One region of the Kitasatospora sp. NPDC056076 genome, then DNA from elsewhere that is predicted to be linked to it. Evidence: predicted binding sites of a transcription regulator. Region 1 holds the regulator's gene; the other holds the start of a gene.

The links. The regulator HrcA, encoded in region 1, represses chaperone genes, less so after heat shock. The targets are predictions, from matches to a motif close to TTNGCACTCNGNNNNNCNGAGTGCNAA.
Region 2: a site for HrcA is predicted at 4,152-4,178, ahead of ACFC1T_RS27655 (FmdB family zinc ribbon protein). Genes of this name have one in related genera too.

Annotation. Positions count from the first base shown of each region.
Region 1 covers NZ_JBHJWG010000036.1:19,255-26,361, forward strand. Annotated here, with positions in the region: gene ACFC1T_RS26590 (Uma2 family endonuclease) at 1-106, shown strand, start outside; gene ACFC1T_RS26595 (DUF3097 domain-containing protein) at 97-930, opposite strand; gene ACFC1T_RS26600 (hypothetical protein) at 955-1,539, opposite strand; gene htpX (zinc metalloprotease HtpX) at 1,584-2,504, opposite strand; gene hrcA (heat-inducible transcriptional repressor HrcA) at 2,772-3,806, shown strand; gene dnaJ (molecular chaperone DnaJ) at 3,884-5,023, shown strand; gene ACFC1T_RS26620 (16S rRNA (uracil(1498)-N(3))-methyltransferase) at 5,102-5,851, shown strand; gene ACFC1T_RS26625 (S41 family peptidase) at 5,934-7,107, shown strand, end outside.
Region 2 covers NZ_JBHJWG010000038.1:65,049-72,155, forward strand. Annotated here, with positions in the region: gene ACFC1T_RS27640 (penicillin acylase family protein) at 1-484, opposite strand, end outside; gene ACFC1T_RS27645 (potassium/proton antiporter) at 842-2,326, shown strand; gene ACFC1T_RS27650 (MFS transporter) at 2,687-4,063, shown strand; gene ACFC1T_RS27655 (FmdB family zinc ribbon protein) at 4,190-4,531, shown strand; gene mscL (large conductance mechanosensitive channel protein MscL) at 5,103-5,519, shown strand; gene ACFC1T_RS27665 (hypothetical protein) at 5,528-5,845, opposite strand; gene ACFC1T_RS27670 (sigma-70 family RNA polymerase sigma factor) at 5,982-6,968, opposite strand.

The DNA.
Region 1 (7,107 bases):
GTTGCCGGACTACGTCTCCTCTCGGACCACCAAGTTCGGCGAGCCCATTCCGGTGGACCTGCTGGGCATCACGCTCGACACCTCGGAGTTTCAGACCTACTCCTGACCTGGCAGGGCGGTGAAGTCGATCAACTCCTCGACCCTGGCGAGGAGTTCGGGCTCCAGGTCCTTGTAGCTGTTCACCTTGGAGAGGATGTGCTTCCAGGCGGCCGGGGTGTCCACGGGCCAGCCGAGGCGGCGGCAGGTGCCCTGCTTCCAGTCCTCGCCGCGGGGGACGGCGGGCCAGGCGGGGATGCCGACGGAGGAGGGCTTCACGGCCTGCCAGATGTCGATGTAGGGGTGGCCGACGACCAGGACCGACTCGCCGGTGACCCGGGCGGCGATGCGGTGCTCCTTCGTCCCCGGGAGCAGGTGGTCGACCAGGACGCCGAGGCGGCGGCCGGGGCCGGGGGCGAAGTCGGCGACGATCGCGGGGAGGTCGTCGATGCCCTGGAGGTACTCGACGACGACGCCCTCGATGCGCAGGTCGTCTCCCCAGACCCGCTCGACCAGTTCGGCGTCGTGCCGGCCCTCGACGTAGATCCGGGACTCGCGGGCGACCCGGGCCCGGGCGCCGGGGACGGCGACGGAGCCGGAGGCGGTGCGGGCGGGGGTGCGGGGCGCGGCGGGGGCGGCCGGGCGCACCAGGGTGACCACCTCGCCCTCCAGCAGGAAGCCGCGCGGCACCAGCGGGAAGACCCGGTGCTTGCCGAAGCGGTCCTCCAGGGTGACGGTGAACCCCTCCGCGGTCCGCTCGCAGCGCACCACCGCCCCGCAGTAGCCGGTGGCCGCCTCCTCGACCACCAGGTCCCGCTCGGCCGGCACCTCGGGTGCGGGCTGCTGCTTCTTCCACGGCGGGGTGAGGTCCGGTCCGTACTGGTGGCTGCGCATGGGGGAGATGTTACGGACGGGGCGTCAGAGGGCCGGCGCGCCCCAGACCGGGAACCAGCGGCTGAGGTCCTTCTCCAGCCGCAGGTCGTTCCCCAGCATCGCGTTGACCTGGAGCTCCAGCGGACTGTTGCGCCGCTCGCCGCCGCCGGGCATCGGGGCGAAGGGGTAGAAGGTGCCGCGCTTGTAGAGGTAGACCAGGGCCAGCGACTGGCCCTGGGGGTTGCGGAAGGCGACCAGGGAGCAGAGCAGCTGCGGGCCGAAGCCGTTCGCCTCCAGCTCGCTGTTGACCGCGTGCAGGTCGTTGACCAGTTCCGGGAGTTCCTCGGGGGCGTGCCGGGTGAGCAGCCAGGAGTAGCCGTAGCCGTCCTTGGAAGCCTCCACCGGGACGCCGCCGCGTTCGGTGTCGGCGTCCAGCAGGGCCCGGACCTGCTGCTCCACCTGGACGAAGGCGGCGCCCTCGACGGCCGCGAAGCAGACCGAGCCGAGCCCGGTGGGGAGGAACCCGGCCCCGGCCTCCAGGGTGAGCGCGGCGGACGGCACGCCGAACAGCTGGTCGAGGTCGGGCTTGACGGGCTTGGTGCGGCCGAACAGGGCGTCCAGGAATCCCACGGCGGTCCTTCCGGGAGTCGGGCGGGGCCGGAGCCCAGGGGGGGTCAGCGGCCGAGCTGCTCGGAGATCTTGGCCAGCTGGGCCAGCCGCTTCTCCAGCGTCGGGTGGGTGGAGAGCAGCTGGGAGGCGGTCTCCTTGGCGCTCAGTGCGGGGGCGAAGTAGAAGGCGTTGTAGGGCTGGGCCCGGCGCAGGTCCTCGGTGGGGATGGCGGCGATCTGCCCGGTGACCTTGGTGAGCGCCGAGGCGAGGGCGCTGGGCCGGCCGGTGAGCTGGGCGGCGGCCCGGTCGGCGGCCAGTTCGCGGTAGCGGGACAGCAGCCGGGTGAGCAGGAAGCTGATCGCGTAGACCACGATCGACACCAGCGGGATGACCAGCGCCGCGATGGCCGCGTTCTGGTCGTTGCTGTTGCGGTTGCCGCCCATGAACCCGCCGTACATGGCGACCCGGGTCATCGCCCCGGCGAGCACGCCGAGGAAGCCGGCGATGGTCATCACGGCGACGTCCCGGTGGGCGACGTGCGACAGCTCGTGCGCCAGGACGCCCTCCAGCTCCTCGGGTTCCAGTCGGCGCAGCAGGCCGGTGGTGACGCACACCACGGCGTTCTGCGGGTTGCGGCCGGTGGCGAAGGCGTTCGGCATGTCGCTGTCGGCGACCGCCACGCGGGGCTTGGGCATGTCGGCCAGGGCGCAGAGCCGGTCGATGGTGCCGTGCAGCTGGGGGTACTGCTCCTCGGTCACCCGGTGGGCGCCCATGGCCCGCTCGGTGATCTTGTCGCTGAACCAGAACTGGGCCACGAACAGCCCGCCGGAGATCAGCACGATCAGCGGCCAGGCCCCGCGCAGCAGCGCGATCAGCAGGCCCGTGAAACCGACGTACAACAGCCCGATCACGAACATCGTCCCGACCATGCGGCTGGTCAGGCCGCGGTCGGGCGCGAAACGGGTGTGCTGGCCCGAGCTCGACATCGCTTGCTCCTCCGTTCGCCGTCGCTTTCGATGCTGCCACCCGGACGGCCCCGGGGCACCACCCGCGCACGCGGAGTGTCGCGGTGGCCGTCCGGAACTGCGGGCAGGATCACCCCGGCCGGGCCGTTCCTGCGGTACGACCCGGGCCGTACACTGGCAGGTACGGTTTTGGCACTCGTGCGTGCAGAGTGCCAGGGTCGGGGTCCTCACCGGAGCGGCTCGCAGCATCACAGACGGACAACGTGCGAAGACGGAGGTGCGTGCCCCATGGCCGGAGAGGTCCGCCAGCTGGACGACCGCAAGCTCGCCGTGCTGCGCGCGATCGTCCAGGACTACGTGGGCACCGAGGAGCCGGTCGGCTCCAAGGCCCTGGTGGAGCGGCACAACCTCGGGGTGTCCCCGGCCACGGTGCGCAACGACATGGCGGCGCTGGAGGAGGAGGGGTACATCCACCAGCCGCACACCAGCGCCGGGCGGATCCCCACCGACAAGGGCTACCGGCTGTTCGTCGACAAGCTCGCCGAGATCAAGCCGATGAGCTCCCCGGAGCGCCGGGCGATCCGGCACTTCCTGGACGGCGCCGTCGACCTGGACGACGTGGTCACCCGTACGGTGCGGCTGCTCGCCCAGTTGACCCGCCAGGTCGCCGTGGTGCAGTACCCCTCGCTGACCCGCTCCACCGTCCGGCACATCGAGCTGGTGGCGCTGGCCCCGGCCAAGGTGATGCTGGTGCTGATCACCAACACCGGCCGGGTCGAGCAGCGGATGGTCGACTGCCCGGGCACGGTCGGCGAGACGGTCCTGGCGGACCTGCGCTCGCGGATCAACACCCGGGCGGCCGGCCAGCGGCTGCCGGACGTCCCGGGGCTCCTGGAGGAGCTCCCGGCGGCGTTCGAGCCGGCCGACCGGCCGACCGTCAGTACGGTCCTGGCGACGCTGTTCGAGGCGCTCGCCGAGCAGAACGAGGAGCGGATCATGCTGGCCGGCACGGCCAACCTGACCCGCTTCGGGCACGACTTCCCGCTCACCATCCAGCCGGTGCTGGAGGCCCTGGAGGAGCAGGTCGTCCTGCTCCGCCTCCTGGGTGAGACCACGGACGCCGCGATGACGGTCCGGATCGGGCGGGAGAACGCGTACGAAGGGCTGAATTCCACCTCGGTCGTTTCGGTCGGCTACGGTTCGGGCGACGAGAGTGTGGCCAAGCTGGGTGTGATCGGTCCGACCCGGATGGACTATCCGGGCACAATGGGGGCGGTGCGGGCGGTGGCACGGTACGTGGGCCAGATCCTGGCCGAGTCGTAGCACACGGCCGACCGTTAGAAATCTAACGGCGGCGTCCAGTCGCAGCACTACTACAGGCGGAACAAGCGGAGCATTTGGTGGCCACGGACTACTACGCGGTACTCGGCGTCCGACGGGATGCGGGGCAGGACGAGATCAAGAAGGCGTTCCGGCGCCTGGCACGCGAACTGCACCCGGACGTCAACCCGGACCCGAAGACGCAGGAGCGGTTCAAGGAGATCAACGCCGCCTACGAGGTGCTCTCCGACCCGCAGAAGCGCCAGGTCTACGACCTGGGCGGTGACCCGCTGTCGCCGGGCGGCGGTGGCGCGGGCGGCTTCGGCGCCGGCGCGGCGGGCTTCGGCTTCTCCGACATCATGGACGCCTTCTTCGGCGCCGCGGCCGGCCAGCGCGGCCCGCGCTCGCGCACCCGCCGGGGCCAGGACGCCATGATCCGGCTGGAGATCACCCTGGAGGAGGCCGCCTTCGGCACCACCAAGGAACTCCAGGTCGACACCGCCGTCACCTGCACCACCTGCAGCGGCGAGGGCGCGGCCCCCGGCACCTCGGCCCAGACCTGCGACATGTGCCGCGGCAAGGGCGAGGTCTCCCAGGTCACCCGCTCCTTCCTGGGCCAGGTCATGACCTCCCGCCCGTGCCCGCAGTGCCAGGGCTTCGGCACCGTGGTGCCGACCCCGTGCCCCGAGTGCGCGGGCGACGGCCGGGTGCGGGCCCGCCGCACCCTGACCGTGAAGATCCCGGCCGGCGTGGACAACGGCACCCGGATCCAGCTGGCCGGCGAGGGCGAGGTCGGCCCCGGCGGCGGCCCGGCCGGCGACCTCTACGTCGAGATCGCCGAGACCACCCACACGGTCTTCCAGCGGCGCGGGGACGACCTGCACTGCACCGTCACCATCCCGATGACGGCGGCCTCGCTCGGCACCCAGGTGCCGCTGCAGACCCTGGACGGGCTGGAGGAGGTCGACATCCGGCCCGGCACCCAGTCCGGCCAGTCGATCCCGCTGCACGGCCGGGGCATCACCCACCTGCGCGGGGGCGGCCGGGGCGACCTGATAGTGCACGTCGAGGTGCAGACGCCCACCAAGCTCGACCCCGAGCAGGAGGAGCTGCTGCGCCGGCTCGCCGTGCTGCGCGGCGAGGAGCGGCCGTCCGGCCAGTTCGCGCCGGGCCAGCAGGGCCTGTTCTCACGCCTGAAGGACGCCTTCAACGGCCGGTAGTCGTCCGAGGAGGGGTGCCGGGGGAGGACCCCCGGCACCCCTTCGGTGTTCCCGTTCCATCCCAGGAGGTTCCCCGCCATGACCGCGCCCGTCTTCGTCGTCGAGACCGAGCGGATCGCCGCCGCCGCACCCGGGGCCGTGCTGCGCCTCGACGGGCCCGAGGGGCGGCACGCGGCAGCGGTGAAGCGGCTGGCGGCCGGCGAGGCGGTCACCCTGGCGGACGGGCTGGGGCTGGGCGTGGACGGCACCGTCGCCGCGGTGCTCGGCAAGGACGCGATCGAGGTCACGGTGGAGGCCGTGCGGCGCGAGCCCGAGCCCGCGCCGCGGATCGTGGTCGTCCAGGCGCTGCCCAAGGGCGACCGCGGCGAGCTGGCCGTGGAGACCATGACCGAGGTCGGCGTGGACGTGGTGGTCCCCTGGGCCGCCTCGCGCTGCATCACCCAGTGGAAGGGTGAGCGCGGCGCCAAGGCGCTCGCCAAGTGGCGGGCCACCGCCCGGGAGGCGGGCAAGCAGTCCCGCCGGCTGCGCTTCCCCGAGGTGCGCGAGCCGATGACCACCCGGCAGCTGGCGCCGCTGCTGGCCGGGGCCGCGCTCGCCGCGGTGCTGCACGAGGAGGGCGCCGAGCCGCTGGCGCACGCCGCGCTGCCGGCCGGCGGGGACATCGTGCTGGTGGTCGGCCCGGAGGGCGGGGTCTCCCCGGAGGAGCTGGCCGCCTTCGCCGAGGCCGGCGCGAAGCCGTACCGGCTGGGCCCCTCGGTGCTGCGCACCTCGACCGCCGGGGTGGCCGCCGGGGCGCTGCTGCTGGGGCGCACCGGCCGCTGGGCCTGACCCCACCGGCAACTCCCGTGCGCCCGCCGGGAGTCTGCGGAGAACGGAGCGGCTCGTACCCGCACCTGCCTACGCTGGCGGCGTGACGGACTCCCTGAGCACCTCCGCGGGCGCCTATCTGCGCCACCCCCATCTGCACGGTGACCTGGTCGCCTTCGTCGCCGAGGACGACCTGTGGCTCGCCCCGCTGGAGGGCGGCCGGGCCTGGCGGCTGACGGCCGATCACCTGCCGGTGCAGCACCCCAGGTTCTCCCCGGACGGGCGCCACCTCGCCTTCACCTCCACCCGGGACGGCGCCCCCGAGGTGCACGTGGTGCCGGTGGACGGCGGACCGTCCCGGCGGCTGACGTACTGGGGCAACGCCGAGACCCGGGTGCAGGGGTGGACCGCCGACGGGCGCCCGATCGCCACCACCGGCGCGGGCGAGTCCGGGGTGCGCCGCTGCTGGGCGCACGCGGTGCCGCTGGACGGCGGCGAGCCGGTGCGGCTGCCGTACGGGCCGGTCGGCGGGCTCGCCTTCGAGCCGGAGGGCGTCGGGGACCCTGCGGCCGAAGCCGGGGGGAGGGTGCTGCTGGTGACCGTCAACAACCGCGAGCCGGCCTGGTGGAAGCGCTACCGGGGCGGCCGGGCCGGCAAGTTGTGGATCGGGCGGGACCGGTTCGTCCGGATCCACCAGGACCTGGCCGGGCAGCTCGACTCCCCGCTCTGGGTGGCCGGGGACGGCGACGGCCGGATCGCCTTCCTGTCCGACCACGAGGGCGTCGGCGACCTGTGGTCCAGCCGCCCCGACGGCTCCGACCTGCGCCGCCACAGCACCGACCCGGACGGCTTCTACGCCCGCAACGCCAGCACCGACGGCACCCGGGTGGTCTTCCACCGGGCCGGCGACCTGTGGCTGCTGGACGACCTGGAGAGCGCCTCCCCGCGCCGGCTGGACGTCCGCCCGGCCGGCTCGCGGGCCCGCCGCCGCCCCCACCCGGTGCACGCCGCGCACTGGCTGGAGTCCGTCGCCCCGGACCGCACCGGCCGGGCCGGCGCCGTGGTGGTGCGCGGCAGCGTGCACTGGCTGACCCACCGCGAGGGCCCGGCCCGGGTGCTGGACGAGACCCCGGGCGTGCGCGCCCGGCTGGCCCGGGTGGTGCCGGGCGAGGACGGCGCCCAGGGCGTGCTCTGGGTGTCCGACGCCGAGGGCGAGGACGCCCTGGAGTACGCCCCCGCCGTGCACGACCCCGAGCGGCGCCGGCTGGCCGCCGGGA
Region 2 (7,107 bases), on a different contig from region 1:
TCTCCCCGCCGGGGTGCTCGGCGAGCCAGGCGTTCACGCCGTCCGCGTAGGCCTGGAGGTACTTCTTGGTCTCCGGCGAGAGCTTGGTGTCGTACTCCTTCTGCGCCACCTGCCGCCAGCCCATGGTGCGGATGAAGGAGTCGGTGTCGACCTGGCCGTCGCCGAACATCTCGGACAGCCGGCCCGCGGTGATGTGCCGCCGGACGTCCATCTCCCAGAAGCGGTCCTGGGCCTGGACGTAGCCCTGGGCGCGGAACAGGTCCTCGCTGGTGTCCGCGTACAGCTGCGGGATGCCGTTGGCGTCGCGCTTGACGTCGACCGGCGCGCTCAGGCCCGCCACCTTGACCGTGCCGTCCACCTCCGGGAAGGAGGCGCGGACCGCGGTGACCCCGCGGTAGCCGCCGTAGCCGACACCGGCCACCAGCAGCACGACCAGCACGATCACGATCAGACGGGCGCGCCGGAACTTCTTCGAGCGGGGCATCTGGGTCCTTGCGGTCCTGACTTCGGGGCGGGCGGGCGTGTCCAGGGCCTGGGGCCGTGACAGGGCACCACATTAGGCCGAGTCGGACGGCCGGCGTGCACGGGGGACGCTCCCGGCGGGATCGGAGGCGGTCAACGGGCGGCCCGGAAGGGGCCGGTGGGCGCCCCGAGGGCACTCACGGCGGGCGCGACGAGGAAGGAAGTAGGCAATGAAACTAAAGATATGGCAAAATGTTAGACTGAGTAACGATCCGCAACAGGAGCATTGACGACTTCTTAACGGGTCGACGGTCCGGCACCGCCCGGCCCGGCACCACCTGACACCCCGCCCGCCCATGCCTGCCCGAGGTGCCACTGCGTGAACGTCGCCCACCTGAACCAGCTCCTGCTCGAAGCCTCCGTGATCCTGCTCTTCGCAGTGGTCGCCGTCCGGTTCTCGACCCGATCAGGGCTGCCCAGTCTGCTGATCTACCTCGGGATCGGCGTGGCACTGGGCCAGAACGGGATCGGCGTCACCTTCAACAACGCCGAACTGACCCAGGTGCTCGGCTACGCGGCACTCGTGGTGATCCTCGCCGAGGGCGGCCTCAAGACCAGTTGGCGCGAGGTCAGACCCGCCATGCCGGCGGCCACCGTCCTGGCCACCGTCGGCGTCGGCGTCAGCGTCTTCGTCACCGCGGCCGGCGCGCACTGGCTGGTCGGCCTGGACTGGCGCACCTCGCTGCTGCTCGGCGCGATCGTCTCCTCCACCGACGCCGCCGCCGTCTTCTCGGTGCTGCGGATGGTCCCGCTGCCGCACCGGCTCACCGGCCTGCTGGAGGCCGAGTCCGGCTTCAACGACGCGCCCGTGGTCATCCTGGTCGTCGCCTTCGCCTCCACCGGCGAGCTGGACTCCTGGTACATGCTGCTCGCCACGATCGCCGCCGAACTGGCGATCGGCGCCGCGGTGGGCCTGGCCGTCGGCAAGCTCGGCGCGTTCGCCGTCAAGCACGTCGCCCTGCCGTCCTCCGGCCTGTACCCGATCGCCGTGGTCGCCCTGACCGTGCTCGCCTACGCCGGCGGCGCGCTGCTGCACGGCTCCGGCTTCCTCGCCGTCTACATCAGCGCGGTGATCCTCGGGAACTCCAAGCTGCCGCACGGCCCGGCCGTCCGCGGCTTCGCCGACGGCCTCGCCTGGATCGGGCAGATCGGGATGTTCGTGCTGCTCGGACTGCTCGCCTCGCCCGAGACCATGGGCGACGCGGTGGTCCCCGCGCTGGTGGTCGGCGGGGTGCTGGTCTTCCTTGCCCGACCGCTGTCCGTGGTGCTCACGCTCACCCCGTTCAAGGTGCCCGTCCGCGAGCAGGCACTGCTGAGCTGGGCCGGACTGCGCGGGGCGGTGCCCATCGTCCTCGCCACCATCCCGGTGGTCTCCGGAGCCCACAAGGCCGACGACGTGTTCAACATCGTCTTCATCCTGGTCGTGGTCTTCACCCTGCTCCAGGGCCCGACCCTGCCCTGGATGGCCAAGCGGCTGCGGATCGGCGAGGGCGCCATGGGCCAGGACCTCGACATCGAGTCCGCGCCACTGGAGAAGCTGCACGGGCACCTGCTCTCGGTCACGCTGTCGCCGACCTCCAAGATGTCCGGTGTGGAGGTCAGCGAGCTGCGGCTGCCCAAGGGGGCGGCGGTCACCCTGGTCGTACGGGACGGCAGCTCCTTCGTGCCGGACAAGGCGACGATGCTGCGCGGCGGGGACGAGCTGCTGGTGGTCACCACGGACGAGGTCGGCGAGGCGGCCGAGCGGCGGCTGCGGGCCGTGGACAAGGGCGGCAAGCTGGCGGGGTGGCTGAACGGGCGCTGAGGCGCCGCCGGGGTGTCTCGGTGGCCCGGGTGGCCTGAGGGGCCCGGGTGGCCTGAGGGGCCCGGGTGGTCCGGGTGGCTTGGGCGGTCTGGGTGGCTCGGGTGGTCCGGGTGGTCTGGCGGGATCTACGCGCGTAACTGTATGGTGGTACGACCACGCCGTATGACTACCGTTAGAACACCCCCAGCATCTGCCTGACGCAGAGTTGGCGCGACCGCTCGGCGGCCGCGGTCCGGCCCCGGCCCACCAGGCCCGGCCGGCCCGGTATCTACCCCGGTCGACGCGCGAGAGGACGACTCTCGGCGCCGTCGGGGCCACCCCATGCCCTGCCGCGCTACCAGGCAGCAGGAAGGACCGACCGTGACGGCCCGCCGAACGGTCGAGACCACCGCGGACAGCGCTCCGGACACCGCGGACAGCACCCCGAACAGCGCGACCACCGACGCCGCGACACCGGCCAAGGTCGGGTACGGCGCGCTGCTGCGCACGCCCGGAGCCTGGACCTTCCTGGCCCCCGCCTTCATCGCGCGCATGCCCTACGCGATGCTCAGCATGGGCATCCTGCTCCTGGTCAAGGACACCCACGGCTCCTACGGCACCGCGGGCACCGTCACGGCCATCGCCGCCGTCGCCCAGGCCCTGATCGGCCCGCAGACCGGACGGCTCGCCGACCGGTACGGGCAGGCCGCCGTCCTCGTCCCGACCGTCGTGGTGCACGCGGCCTCGGTCGGCCTGCTGATCGCGCTGGCGCTCGGCCACGCGCCCGCCTGGAGCCTGTTCCTGGCCGCCGTCCCGGCCGGCGCGAGCGTTCCGCAGATCGGCGCGATGGTCCGGGCCCGCTGGATCGCCACCATCGGCGCCGAGGGCGCGTCCGCCTCCACGTCGGCCAAGGTGAGCACCGCCTTCGCCTTCGAGTCCGTGACGGACGAGTTCACGTTCGTGATCGGCCCGATCCTGGCCGCCAACATCGCCACCTCGGTGAACCCGGCCACCGCCCTGGTCGTCGAGGCCGCGCTGACCTTCGTCGGCGGCCTGGTCTTCGCCGCCCAGCGCCGCACCGCACCCGCCCGGATCACCCCGGAGCCCGGCGTCCGGCGCGCCTCCGCACTGTCCTCCCCCGGCGTCCGGCTGCTGGCCGGGGTGATCCTCGGGGTCGGGGCCGTGTTCGGCGGCATGCAGGTCTCGGTGAACGCCTTCGCCGACTCGGTCGGCCAGCACGACGCGGCCGGCACCGTGTACGGGATCTTCGCCGGCGGCTCGATGGTCGCGGGCGTGCTCTACGGCGTCATCGCCTGGCGGCGGGCTGTCCAGCAGCGGATGGTGGTCAGCTACGCGCTGCTGGTGGCAGGCTGCTCCACACTGTGGGCGATGCCGAACCTGGTCACGCTCTCGATCGCCGCGCTGGTCTGCGGCCTGGCCATCGCGCCGACCCTGATCAGCGGCTACACCCTCGTCGAGACCCTGGTCGAGGACGGGGCCAAGACCGAGGCCTTCACCTGGCTGACCGGGGCCATCGGCCTGGGCCTGGCGGTCGGCTCGATGGTGGCCGGGCGGCTGATCGACGCCCACGGGCCGTCCGCCGGGTTCCTGGTGCCGCTGGTCGGCGCCGGGCTGGGTGTGATCGCGCTGGTGTCGCTGCGGCACCTGCTGGTGGCCCCGGGCGGGGCGGGCCGCGTGGTGGCCTCCTCGGCCGACCTCGGCGGCGCGGCACAGCTGTTCGGTGCCGCGAAGGGCTGAACGCGCGGTCGTCGGTGACTCGGTACCGGCTCATCTCACACCGGATTCGCTGGACTGATCCAACGGAATACCGCATCATTGACCATCGTTAGCACTCATCAGGCGAGAGTGCCAGGAGGAAGACAAGTGCCCACGTACCAGTACCAGTGCACCGAGTGCGGCAACGGCCTGGAGGCGGTGCAGAAGTTCACCGACGAGGCGCTGACCACGTGCCCCGACTGCCAGGGACGGCTCCGCAAGGTCTTCTCGGCCGTGGGCGTCGTGTTCAAGGGCTCGGGCTTCTACCGGACCGACAGCCGTTCGTCCTCCAGCAGCTCGGTGAGCTCGGGATCGTCCTCCGGCTCGTCGACCGGCTCCTCGACGTCGTCGGGCTCCGGCTCGGCCGGCTCGTCGTCCGGCTCTTCGAGCACGTCGAGTTCGTCCAGCTCGTCCAGCTCGTCCAGCAGCCCGGCTCCGGCCGCCGGCTGACCTCGGTCTCACGGGAAGGCCCGTCGGCCCCGCTCCACGCGGGGACGGCGGGCCTTTTCGCGTGTCGCGGCAGGTCTTTCGCGCGCCGGGCGGGCCTTTCCGCGCACCGCCGTCAACTTCCGGAATCGAAACAACTCGTGCGGGTGTACGAAGTTGTCCACAGGGGCGGGTTTGTCCACAGGCTGTGGGAATCGACTTCCGGGGCACGGCGCATCCGCGCAAGGTAGGGGACACCGAGCAAGACCCGCCCGATTCCGGAGGTGTCCCGATGACGACCACGACCTTGCCCCTCCCGCTGCCCGCCCCCTCCGTACCGCCCCGGCGGGAGGTGCCGAGCTTCCCGCCGATCCGGCGCGGCTGCGGCGGGTGGCACCGCTGGCGCCGGGCCGTCCGACGGCGGGGCGGGATGCCCGCGCTGGTGCTGCTCGCGGCGGCCGCGGCATTCGCCTCCGGGCCCGCGCGGGCCGGGCTGCCACCGCCCCCGGGCGGCGGCGTGGGCCGTACGGGTTGTCAATCCGGGCTTCCGGAAGATCACCCGTAACCCGGCGACGACTTCGTCGTTCGAGGCGGCATGAAAGGCTTCAAGGAATTCCTGCTGCGTGGAAATGTCGTCGAACTCGCCGTCGCCGTGGTCATCGGCGCGGCCTTCACCAACATCGTCAACGCCTTCGTCAAAGGCGTGATCAATCCGATCGTCGGCGTGTTCGGGACGAAGGACCTGGCGTCCTACAGTTCCTGCCTCAAGGGGCCCTGCGAGGTGAGCGCCACCGGTGAGGTCACGTCCGGGATCCTCATCCTGTGGGGGTCGGTGCTCAGCGCCCTCCTGCAGTTCCTGATCACCGCCGCCGTCGTCTACTTCGTGCTGATCGTGCCGATGAACCGGATGGCGGCCAAGCGGAAGAGCGCCGCCGAGGTGGCGGCCGAGGCCGAGGCCAAGGAGGTCCAACTGCTGACCGAGATCCGCGACGCGCTGGTCGTGGCGCGCTAGGAAGTCCCTCAGTCGCCGTGGTGCGGCGGGCGCTGGCTCAGGTACCAGTCCAGCCCCCGCCCACCGCCGGCACCCGCCCCGGGGCGATCGCCCCAGCCGGCGTCGGTGTCGTCCCTGGACTGCTGGTCCAGCGGGTCGCGGAAGACCAGGCGGGCCTTGGCGGAGGTGTAGGTGGTGGAGGCGGGAGGGGTGGTGGTGGGTGGGGTGGAGGCGGAGGGGGGGAGGGAGGGGGAGGGGGAGGGAGGGGCGGGGGTGCCCCCCCGCGCCCGGTCCTGGCCCTGTTCGCGCCCCGGTTCCTGCGCCTGCCCTTGTTCCTGCTCGCTCATCTCGTCCACTCCCCTGCTCGCGGTCCGACCTGTCCTTTCAGCGTAGAAGCCTCGCGAGGCTCCCGACGACATGCGCCGGCCCGGGTGCGGAGCACTCCGCACCCGGGCCCGGGTGGTCGGCCTCGGCCGCCGGCCGTCAGGCGGCCTCGAAGCCCGCGTGGTCGGCGATCTTCTTGAGCTCGGCCAGGGCGTGCTTCTCGATCTGCCGGATCCGCTCGCGGGTGAGGCCGTGCTGCTTGCCCACCTCGGTGAGGGTGCGCTCGCGGCCGTCCTCCATGCCGTAGCGGGAGCGGATGATCGAGGCGGTGCGGTCGTCCAGCCGCCCGATCAGGCCGTCCAGCTCCTCGCGGCGGAGCATCACCATCACGGCGTCCTCGGGGGACGTCGCCCCGGTGTCCTCCACCAGGTCGCCGAACTGGGTCTCGCCCTCGTCGTCGACCGACATGTTGAGGCTGACCGGGTCCCGCGCCCAGTCCAGCACGTCCTTGATCCGGGCCTCGGTGGTGTCCAGCTCGGCCGCGATCTCGGCCGGCTCCGCCTCACGCCCCAGCTCCTTGGACTTCTCCCGCTGCACCCGGCGGATCCGGCCGAGTTCCTCGACCAGGTGCACGGGCAGCCGGATGGTGCGGGACTGGTCGGCGATCGAGCGGGTGATCGCCTGCCGGATCCACCACGTCGCGTAGGTGGAGAACTTGAAGCCCTTGGCGTAGTCGAACTTCTCGACGGCGCGCACCAGACCGGCGTTGCCCTCCTGGATGAGGTCCAGCAGGGGCAGGCCGCTGCGCGGGTAGCGCCGGGCGACGGCCACCACCAGGCGCAGGTTCGAGCGGATGAAGACGTCCTTGGCGCGCTCGGCGTCGGCGGCTATCGTCTCCAGCTCCTCGCGCGTGATGCCGTCGGGGAGCCGGCCGTCGGGGAGTTCGCTCTCCTCCAGCAGGTGCTGGGCGTACACACCGGCCTCGATCCGCAGCGAGAGCTCGACCTCCTCGGCGGCATCGAGCAGGGGCGTCCTGGCGATCTCGTCGAGGTACATACCGACCAGGTCGCGGTCGGCCTCAAGGTTGGTCGGGCGGGCCGCGCGAGTCCGGTCGGCCCTGTCGCGAACGACGGCACGGGTGGCCATGCTTGCTCCCTTTGCTGGTGTTGCCGAGGTCTGCCTGCCTGCCCCCCTGGAGGGCAAGAAGTGCGGGCCCCCAGGGGCTCACACGTAACGATCCAACGAACAGATTCCGGACAACATTCCCAAGTCGTTCAGATTCTTC